One region of the Paenibacillus sp. FSL H8-0260 genome, then DNA from elsewhere that is predicted to be linked to it. Evidence: riboswitches for the same ligand, from Rfam matches in the RefSeq annotation. Region 1 holds a riboswitch; the other holds the start of a gene.
The links. Region 1 has a riboswitch for S-adenosylmethionine ahead of MHI51_RS25730 (methionine ABC transporter ATP-binding protein). Riboswitches for the same ligand answer to the same signal wherever they lie in the genome.
Positions count from the first base shown of each region.

Region 1 (6,173 bases):
TCGGACTCCAGTGAAGTTATTGCTTATAATGAGGTTCATTTATGCTGTTTTTCAGGTGAATAGTGACTATGGGGTCCGATAGCAATCCAAATGTAGGAAAACACTCAATATAAGGTCGCCTGAGTCCGGTGGCACCTTCACGGTAGCCCCTGCACTCTCCAATATGTTGCCTAATCGATCAAATTGGTGGATTTTGTTCAAGTAAGGTTCCAAAAAGAGGGAGCACTCCATAATTTAGATTATGGAGTGCTCCCTCTTTTTTTCTCGAGAAATTTAGTCAAGATCTATATTAAACCAAGCCTCAAGCTCTTTGATCTTGGCCTCAATTTTCTCTTCTAGCTCTGCAACAGTGTCTGCTGCAATAATGTCACCTTCAACCATGGCGAAAGGCATTAAATAACACTCTCCACAATTGTTCAGACATCCGTATTCAATGACATCATAATCTGGATTTTCCTCCAGCTTATGCATTAGCTTGTCTGTTCCGTGACCCATGTTACTGGAACAAAATTCAATAATTGGTCTCATGATGATCTCCCTATTCCGCCTAACCATTTTATTTTTTAACTTTTTGTACTATAATGAACTTACGAAAGGAGTGATTGAGAAATGAGTGAGAATGCACAAAGCACCGAAATGTATGATGAAGTACTAGAAGTGCTGGATAAGCTTCGTCCGTTCCTGCAGCGCGATGGCGGTGACGTAGAACTGGTCGATGTGGAAGACGGCATCGTTAAGTTGAAACTTATGGGTGCCTGCGGCAGCTGCCCAAGCTCCACGATCACCTTGAAAGCCGGGATTGAACGCGCCCTCCTTGAAGAAGTAGAAGGCGTTGAAGAAGTAGTTCAAGTATTCTAAATCCCGTTCAATAACCCTCCCGATTCTCCTGTATAGGAGATCGGGATTTTCTTATTATAGAGGATTTAACATTCTCTCACAACCTTAGAACATAAAACCCGCAAGCCAACTTGGCTGCGGGTTCTTGTTATGACTATAGACGAATTTAGCTTCATTCCTTAAAACGCTGGAATGATCGCACCTTCGTACTTTTCTTCAATGAAAGCTTTAGCTTCTGGAGAATTCAGGGCAGCAACCAGCTTTTTGATGGCTTCGGAATCTTTATTGTCTTGACGGGTTACCAAAATGTTAGCATAAGGGGAATCTACACCCTCGATGAACAATGCATCTTTAGTTGGCACAAGACCAGCGTCTAGTGCAAAGTTCGTGTTGATCAAAGCAAGATCTACCTCATCCAGTTGACGTGGGAGCATAGCAGCTTCCAACTCAATGATGTCGAGATTTTTCTTGTTTTCAGTGATATCTGCTTTTGTTGCAGCAATGTTTGTATCATCTTTCAAGGTAATCAGACCATTTTTTGCAAGTAGGATTAGTGCACGGCCACCGTTAGTAGCATCGTTCGGAATGGCAACTTTTGCACCATCAGCCAACTCATCGATTGATTTGATTTTTTTGGAATAAGCTCCAAAAGGTTCAACGTGAACGGATGCAACAGAGACCAGGTCGGTTTTATTATTTTTGTTTTGGTCATCCAGATACGGTTGGTGTTGGAAAAAGTTAGCGTCTAACTCCTTCTCATCAAGCTGCACGTTAGGTTGAATATAGTCAGTGAATTCTTTGATTTCAAGTGTAATTCCATCTTTTTCAAGCAATGGAGCAATAGCCTTCAAAATTTCAGCATGAGGAACAGGTGAGGCACCAATAACCAATTTCACTGGATCTTTAGTAGGTTCACTTGTTGCTTCTGCGTTTGGTGCTGTTGTAGCAGCCGAGCTCCCAGCATTATTAGATGCATTGTTGTTACCGCAAGCCGCAAGCACCGCAACCAGTGTCAGGCTAAAAAATGTAAGTAGTACTTTTTTCATTGTAAATCCCCCTCTAATCTATATTTTGTATTGAATAAGGATATATATGGATGTACCTTATTTCCGTGTGTAATGTTTTACGAGTCGGTCACCGGCCATTTGTAGCAATTGCACCAGTACGACAATAAATACTATAGAAACAATCATAATCTCCGTCTCATAGCGGTGGTAGCCGTAACGAATCGCCAAGTCACCTAATCCGCCGCCCCCAACCATTCCAGCCATTGCTGTATAGGAGACCAGTGTAACCAGTGTGATCGTAACTCCAGCGAGCAGACCTGGACGAGCTTCTGGCAAAAGAACACGCATAACGATTTGGTTCGTCGATGCTCCCATACCTTGTGCGGCTTCGATGACTCCGCGGTCTACCTCTCTTAACGACGTCTCTACCAAGCGGGCAAAAAACGGAGCTGCACCAATCACCAGAGGTGGAATCGTACCGAGTACACCAATGGAGGTTCCAACAACGGCTTTGCTGAAAGGAATTAGAGCCACCATCAAAATGATAAAGGGTACGGAACGTAGAATATTTACAAGTAATGATAAGACCGAGTAAGTTACTCTGATTACTATACTATTCGATTTCCCCCATAAATACAATAGAATTCCGAGTGGTAAACCAAGAATAATTGTGAACAATCCGGAAAAAAATATCATTTTTATAGTAGCAACCGTAGCATCCATCATTTCTTGCCAATTTAGATCTGCAAAATTCATTACGAAATCACCTCCACATCAAGGCCTTGAGCAATTAGCCTGGAGATCGTTACAGCAATCGCCTCAGCTGGCCCTTCGAACCGCACAATCATCTGTCCATAAGGCACATCTTTAATCGTTGAAATGGTACCATGTAAGATTGCAAAGCTTACACCCGTATCACGCACGACATCGGATAGTGCCGAGCCGTAAGTTTTTTCTCCGAAAAAAGTAATTTTGACAGCTTGAGAGTTATCCCCGGCAGCAGCATCAAGCGCCACTCGAAGAGGTCCTTCATTCTGTGTCTCACTGCGGATGAAATCGCGTGTAACCTCATGCTGCGGCTTGAGAAATACCTCTGTAACTTTGCCTTGCTCAACAATCCCACCACCATGAATGACCGCGACACGGTCGCAGATGCTCTGGATTACATGCATTTCATGTGTGATCAGCACAATGGTCAAATGGAATCTTTTATTAATATCGAGCAGCAGCTTAAGAATGGAGTCCGTTGTCTGGGGATCGAGCGCAGAAGTGGCCTCGTCACACAGCAGCACATCAGGGTCACTGGCTAGTGCCCGGGCGATGCCGACCCGCTGCTTTTGTCCTCCAGATAACTGAGAAGGAAACTTATCTTTATGTTCTTCAAGCCCAACTAGAGCGAGCAGGTCTTTGACTTTTGTATCAATAGCTGTTCTAGATGTACCTGCAAGGCGCAGTGGAAAGGCAATATTATCGTATACGGTCGCCGAAGACAGCAAATTGAAATGTTGAAAAATCATCCCAATCTTGCGCCGCTGTTCCTGCAGCTGACCTTGGTTAAGACTGGTTAGCTCAACACCGTCTACCCAGACCTCTCCTTCTGTCGGACGTTCCAACAGATTAATGCAACGGATCAATGTACTTTTCCCGGCTCCAGAGTGGCCGATGACTCCGAATATTTCACCTTTCTCGATGGACAGATTCAATCCAGAAAGTGCTGTTGCCGCATTACTCCCTTTTCCATAAATCTTTGTTATCCCTTTTAGATTAATCAACTCTCGTCGCCCCCCCTTTATACTTCACTTATTCTATACAAAAAAACCTCTAACGATCGATGCAGATCGCAAGAGGCTCTGTGGGTTTATTAAGACAATGCCTTCTCATCTGCCAACGACCGCAACCTGCGCCATTGTAGGAATTAGCACCATGACATTTGTACAACGCTTCCCGCGCTGGATACAAATCGGTTGCCGGGCTTCATCGGGCCTATCCCTCCGCCGCTCTCGATAAGATAAAGTTATGAAATTATATTTTTTCTGAAATCGTACATACTTTAATGCAAGCATAAGTATAGTGAGTTTATCTATTTTTGTCAAAAGGAAATATATTGAACGATTACGATTTTATGCTCTTTGCCTTGCTTATTTCCTTACGCAGCTGTTCATTGCTGTAGCTGAATGCCGCGATTAATGTCTTACAGTTCATTTCGAGCGATTGTTTTAAATCCTCAAGATGGCTATCCAGATCCTCGAGCTGAATTTTGTCATGCAGACCTTGGTGCCGCTGCCACAAATCATCCTGCATTTCGGAATTCATATAATGAATTTCAGCATTTCTGCGCTTGCGTAAATTCTCCAATGGATCGCGGTAGGAGTTCTTAATCTCTTCCAGTTGATCCGCTAATGCAGGATGCACATTCAATAATTGAAGCTGACGCAGCACTGTAAAATAAGAAAAGTGCGTTTTTAATTTGGATGTTTTGAGATCATAAAAATGATTCAGTACCGTCCCAAGCTTGTCCAGAAGAGAGAAAACCCGGATAAAGCCATCTTTATAAAAATAAACATAACGTGCATAATCGCCCTGTTCCACCGGTGTCATATCATCCATATAACCCGCAATCACTAATTTCCGGTAAAAAGCGGCTGCGAACCAACTTTGCTCCAGTTCATCCAGAGAGGAAATCAGCCCACGTGTCCAAATCTCCAGCTTGCGGTATTCATGGTCATTATCCTCATGGGCACTCATTTCCTTGCGCAGCAATGCTGCAAAAGTGGCCATATTCTCCATCGCATCAGCCAACACACCGCTGTTCTTTCGAGGCGGCTCTCCAAGTAATACCCGCAGCATATCCCAGTCCTCCTAAAGTTTTGTTCAGCGTCTGCTTCCATGGACTGCTTCGTACAAAACTCGCGACGTAAGCATCGGCCAATCAGCTCCACGATATACCGATTTCCACTTTATTATTCCGCGGGTGAAGCGCCTCTATCCACGGAGGGAATGTTCTACCAAGGCGGTGGAATCATTGGGTTCGTTACATTTTTTCCAGACACGACACTACTCGCGCGATTTAGCTGCCAGACTCTTACACTCATATAACATAAGACACCAAACAAACTGGCAATCAGCAAAATATGAGCCAAAGCGGCAAATATGTACAGCCTTTCATTATCTAGAGTGTAAACCACAGCCGCCCCACTAAATACCTGCATCAAGCATAACAGTACTGCAGCTATACCTAACGCTCTAAGCTCTGGATAATCCTTATGTTTCCAAAATGCCAAATGCCCGAGCAGCGCAGTAAGCATGAATAAGATTAAAGCCGCAATCCGATGCGTAAAAACAACACCTACTCCTCCGGAAAGCTCCGGAACCCATTCTCCATTACAAAGCGGCCAACCCGAACACCCGCCTTGTGAATCCGTATGACTTACAAAGGCTCCAATATACACGACAATATAAGAATAGATGGCAGTAAAACAGGTTAAATTGCGAAAAGCCTTACTTACGGGCTTCTTTTGAGCCTCCAGCTTATGATCATATTCGCGTGCTTCATGCCATCTCTTGGTTCCAAGAGCCAACATCATAGCGCTCGAAAAGGCGATCAAAGAAAAACCCATATGCAGCGCCATTACAGCGGCGGATTGAGATTTAATTACTGCAAGCGCTCCCATACCACCTTGAACGATGACGAATAATAAAGTCATAAATGCATATCCCAGCAAATCGCGCCGAGTACGGGCATAACGCCAAAAAGCAAACATCGAGGCAAGTGAGAATAACCCTGCCAAACCGCTAAACAAGCGATGGGTGTATTCAATCATCGAGCCTATAGTATAAGCCGGAATTAATTTCCCATGACAGAGCGGCCATTCATTTCCGCATTCCAAGCCCGATCCAGTCTTCGTCACTACCGCTCCTCCGAGTACAGCAAGGAACATGATAAGGCAAGTAAGATAACTAAGCCATTTCAACTGATTTGTCGTCAAAAATATCACCCGCAGTTTTTAGTAATGAAGAAGCAGCCAGACTTATATTTCAAAAAACCACCGCTTTTGCACAAACAGGCGAAAGCGGTGGTTCCTTAGGAATTACTTTTGAAGGCTTTGATGCACTTGGACCGCTTTATCAAGGAAATTCTCAATCTCTTCACGGGATTTGCGCAATTTATTAACGAATCTAACCAATTCCCGTCCATCCGAATATGCGACGAAGCTTGGAATACCCATAATATTTTGTTCTTGGCTAACATCGCCCACGGCATCAACATCTACCTCAACCAGTGTAAGGCGGTCTGCATAAGCCTGCTCTACCTCTGGGATAAAAGGATCG
Region 1 covers NZ_CP150298.1:5,794,308-5,800,480, forward strand. The annotation lists gene MHI51_RS25710 (YuzB family protein) at 274-528, opposite strand; gene MHI51_RS25715 (NifU family protein) at 610-858, shown strand; gene MHI51_RS25720 (MetQ/NlpA family ABC transporter substrate-binding protein) at 1,017-1,883, opposite strand; gene MHI51_RS25725 (methionine ABC transporter permease) at 1,941-2,570, opposite strand; gene MHI51_RS25730 (methionine ABC transporter ATP-binding protein) at 2,600-3,616, opposite strand; SAM riboswitch class I at 3,719-3,854, opposite strand; gene MHI51_RS25735 (Cthe_2314 family HEPN domain-containing protein) at 3,957-4,691, opposite strand; gene MHI51_RS25740 (heme A synthase) at 4,847-5,830, opposite strand; gene MHI51_RS25745 (thioredoxin family protein) at 5,933-6,173, opposite strand, start outside.

Region 2 (6,173 bases), 3.1 Mb from region 1:
TGATACGGATGTGAATGGTGCAGCGCTTGCGGAAAGTAAATGGGGAGCGGCTAAAGGTCTGGACAGCTGCCTTTATATTACGGTTGGGACAGGCATTGGAGCGGGAGCAGTAGTTGGAGGTCAGATGGTGCATGGATTGTCTCATCCAGAGATGGGACATATTCTAGTTCGCAGACATCCAGAGGACACGTTTGAGGGCTACTGCCCTTATCATGGCGATTGCCTTGAAGGGTTAGCCGCAGGTCCGGGGATTGGCAAACGCTGGGGACAACCAGCAGGCGAGCTGCCTGTTGACCATCCAGCTTGGGATATGGAAGCTCATTATCTTGCACATGCACTTATGAATTACGTGTTGATTCTGTCTCCCGAAAAAATCGTAATGGGCGGTGGTGTCATGAAGCAAAGCCACTTGTTCCCGCTAATTCGTACCAAGCTGCAGGAGCTGCTGAAGGGTTATGTTCAGCATCCAGCGCTCAATACCGACATCGATAATTATGTTGTGCCACCGCAGCTTGGAGATAATGCAGGACTTGCAGGTGCGATTGGACTGGCAACTTTAGCTTTGGCAAGGAACTAGTATAAAAAGATATTGACTGTTAGGAAATATATGGTATTGTAGGATCTAACAGTATAGCATTTAATGAGGGAGCACCTCTTTCACGTTTATCGTGAGAGTGGTGCTTTTTTGCGTTTTCCGAGTCTGACAGTGTGGGATTCACATCAGCGAATAAGTAGCTCAGACCGGTAGGTATAGTGCTTGCTGAAGACTAGAAAGGCAGGGATGAATATGCAAATTGTATTTATGAATCGCTTATCCAGAATATCCGGGGTGGATCAAGAGGTGTTCGCTCAGCTATGGATTGGAGAGGAAGAAGGAGTGTGGAGCCTGGGCTGGCGTGATTTTTCAGGCGGTGAGGAAACACAGGAGCATTTGTGGTACGCGGGTGGTTCATGGAATGAAATGCTTTGTGTTTACAGGCATGAGCTGGCGGTGAAGATGGGGGATGGCTATCGGCCGTTGATTGATGGCGTATTTCATGAAGAAGACGGCCTTACCGGGCGTAATCAGGAGCAGCTAAGGCTGCAATATTACAGTGAATATAATGGGAACGAAGCTATTTATGAGGAGTTATGTGCTTGGCGCCGCAGCCGAGCTTCTAGTGAACGGAAAGCCCCTTACATTCTTGCCAGCAATCGTTTGTTACGTTTGATAAGCACTTTCTTGCCGCATACACCAGAGGAGCTGCTGCAGATCCCTGGTGTAGGGGAAGGAAAGGCAGCCCAATATGGCACGGATTGGTTGGCTATAACCTCTACGGCTGCAAGGGAACATTCCTTTCCTTTGAATTGGGTACACCAAGAAATTGAGGAGGATTCTTTTGTATCCTGGCTCTATAAACAGAAAGAGGTCAAATATAAGAAACAGCTAGAAAGACTGCGATTACGGCGAATTCTGCTGCAAGGGATCGAGAATGGGTTAGGGTTAGAACAGCTTAAGGTGAACAGTGGAGTGAACCGTCGCGAACTGATTGAGACGGTAGAGGAGCTGGAAAGAGAAGGTTATTGCGTGGAGAAATTGATCGAGGTAGAACTGAAAAATGTGCCGCAGAATGAGCAGGAGGCGATATGGAATGCCTATGCAGAGGTAGGAGATCTTTTTCTAAAGCCAGTGCTGCATAAGGTGTATGGGGAGGATTTTTCAGCAGCAGAAGGGCTGGATAGCTATTATGAACGTCTGCGGCTGATCCGCATTCGTTTCCGGCGGGAGCAAGCTCCTAAAGTGGGCATGGCGACCAGTTTCTAGTAGCTTTTTTATCATATCAAAAAGACGAAGGCTTCCTTACACCATAGGGTTAAAGGGCCTTCGTCTTGCCTATTCGTCCGTTTATTTTCATAGCCATTCTTTCTTGCGGAATACATACAGCATCCCACAGCCTAACGTCAACATTAGACCTATAACGGCAAAATAACCGTATTTCGTATGCAATTCCGGCATATGATCAAAGTTCATCCCATAGATTCCGGTAATTACGGTCAAAGGCATGAATATCGTTGTAATCGCGGTAAATACTCTCATAATTTCATTGGCGCGGTTGGCGATACTGGATTGGTAGGCCTCACGTAAGTTGCCCATGAGATCGCGGTACGTCTCAAAGGTTTCGGATATTTTAACTGCATTTTCATAAATGTCGCTAAAGTATTTCTGCAGCTGATCATCAATCAGACGGAGGTCTTTTTTATTCAGGGTATTGATAACCTCTTTCTGAGGTCCCAGCATCTTCTTTAACCATAAGATCTCACTTCGCAGACCGATAATCTCACTCAGATGAGATTTCTTGGTATGCATTAGGATATCCTCTTCAAGCTTCTCAATCCGGGCTTCAATTCGGTCACCTACGGAGAAATAATTATCTACGACAAGGTCGATAAGCAGGTAAAGGAATTGGTCGGGTTCGCTAACCTCTTGTTCCCATAACATGGGCTTCAGTACGCGTAGCTCGTGAATCTTTTGTTTCGTTACAGTAATAATATAATGTCTGCCCAAGAATATATTGAGCGCCCGCAGGAAGATTTCCTCATCATCAAAGCGGATGCTGTTTACAACAATAAAGTAATGACTTTCGTATATTTCGATCTTTGGACGTTGATCCTCTTCACTAAGGCAATCCTCAACAGCGAGATCATGCAGGTTGAACAGGGGCTGAAGCAGCTCCAAATCCTCCACATCTGCATCAATCCAATAGAACCCTTCTGTTGGGGGTGTCAATGTTTCATCAATTTCATCAATAGGTGTAAAAACCCCTGCATTCACCAGCCGGATTTTCATCTGATTCCACTCCTTCTATCCCCGGGTCTTCACCAGGGACTGCTAATTAAGCACAGAGAAAAAAATCAGCTTGGCCGGCGTTACAATCAATACAAGAGGCCGAATGACGATTCGAGGGCATGAAGAAGAACTGCTCCCGCCGCCGGCAAGCTGATGATTATCCTGTGTGGTTGCTCATTCTGTACACTTAATTGCGAGCTCGGGTCGCCTTCCATTCTTCTTCTCACCTCTTCTTTTCGTTCAGGTATGAAATACTTGTCTAGTATAACAACGGAGTATGCCTCTTTCAAGCAAATTTATTGTTACTTTGAGGCTACTTCAGCATTGTATGGACTTGACGAAAAGGAGGTTCATGATTTAAAGTAAATTTTAAAGAAATTTAATTGAATACAGCTAAATCTTATCAAGAGCAGGTGGAGGGACTAGCCCTATGAAACCCGGCAACCGGCGTGTGAACGCACGGTGCTAATTCTTGCGGAACTTTGCTGACGACTAACCTCGTCCAAAAGTTTCTGGCAGATGAGAGAGGCGCATATGACTGTAGATATGACCTTTCTCGTTTTCCGAGAAAGGTCTTTTTATTGTTCAGAAAGCCGCGATGTGACAACATAACCTAAATACAGTTAAGGAGTGGAAAGACAATGCCAATTAAAATTCCCGACAGTTTACCAGCAAAAGAAATACTATCCGGTGAAAATATTTTTGTGATGGATGATAGTTTGGCTTTCCATCAGGATATCCGCCCACTAAGGATTGCTATTCTGAATCTCATGCCGACTAAAGAAACGACGGAGACTCAATTGCTGCGTTTAATAGGAAATTCACCGCTACAAGTTGACGTTACCTTGCTGCATCCACGCTCACATACTTCTAAGAATACTTCTGCTGAGCATTTGAGAAGCTTTTACAAAACTTTTGACGAGATCAGCCACCGCCGTTTGGATGGTCTTATTGTTACAGGAGCACCCGTAGAGCAAATGGAGTTTGAGGAAGTATCCTATTGGGAAGAGCTAAAAGAGATTTTTGAATGGAGCAAGGATAATGTGACCTCGACCATGCATATCTGTTGGGCGGCACAGGCAGGGTTGTATCATCATTTTGGTGTTCGTAAAGTGGCTTTGCCTGAAAAATGTTTTGGAGTATTCTCCCATACGATTAATCAAAATAACATTAAATTGCTGCGCGGCTTTGACGAGGTATTCCATGTACCGCATTCCCGTCATACCGATGTCTCCCGCGAAGATATTGAGAGCAATCCAGATCTGCAGATTCTGGCGGAATCCGAAGAAGCTGGTATGTATCTAGTAGCTACGACCGACGGCAAACAAATATTTGTGACCGGACATTCCGAATACGATCCATTATCCTTGAAATGGGAATATGATCGTGATTTGGAGAGGGGCATGGAGATGGCCTTGCCGAAACACTATTTCCCTAAAGATGATCCAGAACGAACACCTCCTGCAGTGTGGCGTGCACATGCCAACTTATTATTCTCTAATTGGCTCAATTACTATGTATATCAAGAGACACCTTACGATATCGACCCGATTGTTTATTAAGATCAGCGCTACATTACAATTTAGGAGGCATTTATCATGGACGACAAACTTAGGATTGAAAGCAGACTGGCACAAATAGGTTCACAAGAAGATCCGGCTACCGGAGCCATTAATTTTCCTATCTATAATGCTACGGCATTCCGTCACCCGAAGCTTGGGCAGAGCACAGGTTTCGATTATAGCCGTACCAAAAGTCCAACCCGTTCCGTACTAGAGAATGCGGCTGCGGAATTGGAGTCTGGTGATGCAGGTTTTGCCTGTAGTTCTGGGATGGCAGCTATTCAAACCATATTTACTCTGTTTGGGCAAGGCGATCACTTGATCGTTTCGCTGGATCTTTACGGCGGGACCTATCGTTTGTTGGAACGAATTATGTCCAAGTTTGGAATCACTGCTTCCTATGTAGACACGAATGATTTGGATGCGCTTGAGGCTTCACGTCTTCCAAATACGAAGGCGATATTTATTGAAACGCCAACGAATCCTTTGATGATGGTTACGGATATTGCGGCCGTAGCTACTTGGGCCCGTCATCATGGGCTGCTCACAATTGTAGACAATACACTGCTGACTCCATTTTTCCAGCGTCCTCTGGAATTAGGTGCAGACATTGTAGTCCATAGTGCTACCAAATATTTGGGCGGACACAATGATGTTCTTGCTGGTCTTATTGTATCTAAAGGGGCTGAATTATCCGCTGAAATAGCGATTCTACATAACTCTATTGGCGCTGTGCTTGGGCCAACAGACAGTTATCAGCTGATGAGAGGCATGAAGACACTGGCCCTGCGTATGGAACGGCACGAGAGTAATGCGCTAGCAATTGCCCGCTATCTACAAGAGCATCCGGCGATTGCGGAAGTGTTCCACCCAGGCCTGCCGGATCATCCGGGATATGAAATCCAGAATCGCCAGTCCTCGGGCAATACCGGAATTTTTTCTTTCAAATTAAAAGATGCCAGATACGTAGAACCTCTGCTTCGTCATATCCGGCTTATTGCCTTCGCGGAGAGCCTCGGCGGGGTTGAATCGCTAATGACCTATCCTGCAGTACAGACGCATGCCGATATTCCTGTGGAAATTCGGAATGCGGTGGGTGTAGATGATCGATTGCTGCGCTTCTCGGTTGGCATTGAACATGCGGAGGATCTAATTGCTGATCTTGGTCATGCTTTGGAGGCTGCGCGGGCGGAAATCGAAACGAAGTAAAAGTAACGGCAACCCAGATCGGCACCGAATTGCTGGAAAATATCGAGGATCTATCTCAACGTTGATTTAGAGCTGGTGTTGGACGCAGGATGAAATAGAGCTGTCTCATAAGCCGGGAATTGGCTGCTGGGATAGCTCTTCTTTTTGGACTTTTTGCTATTGGACACAGCTGACCTTAGACACAGCATTATTACACATTTGGAATGTTAACGGACTCCACAGCAGCTATTGCGCTAAAAACCTGCCTTCATGAGTCTCTTGTCAAGGAATAGCGTCGCTGGAGTCCATAACTATGCTCCAAAGGCTAAATACTAACTAATAACGTCATCTGTGTCCGGCAGCCTCCAGGAATTTTGATTCACCGGGTGCAGGCAGCAATGTAAGGACTCTTTCTGCTGGATGGTATCTTGCTAAGAAAGTAAAAAGTTTTTCAAGCTGTTCAGATTGTGATACGATGAGGAAATGAACTGTTCATTTATTAAAATATAAGGTATAAGTTACATACTGTACTTTATCCTTATGTTACTACGAGAAACGGTTGTTATCTCTAAAGGACGACAACGTTATTTTTCTTG
Region 2 covers NZ_CP150298.1:1,977,935-1,984,107, forward strand. The annotation lists gene MHI51_RS08460 (ROK family protein) at 1-577, shown strand, start outside; gene MHI51_RS08465 (HRDC domain-containing protein) at 788-1,804, shown strand; gene corA (magnesium/cobalt transporter CorA) at 1,892-2,827, opposite strand; SAM riboswitch class I at 3,225-3,353, shown strand; gene metA (homoserine O-succinyltransferase) at 3,469-4,389, shown strand; gene MHI51_RS08480 (PLP-dependent transferase) at 4,426-5,598, shown strand.
Region 2: it holds a riboswitch for S-adenosylmethionine, as region 1 does, so the genes downstream of both, metA (homoserine O-succinyltransferase) here and MHI51_RS25730 (methionine ABC transporter ATP-binding protein) in region 1, are expected to answer to the same signal.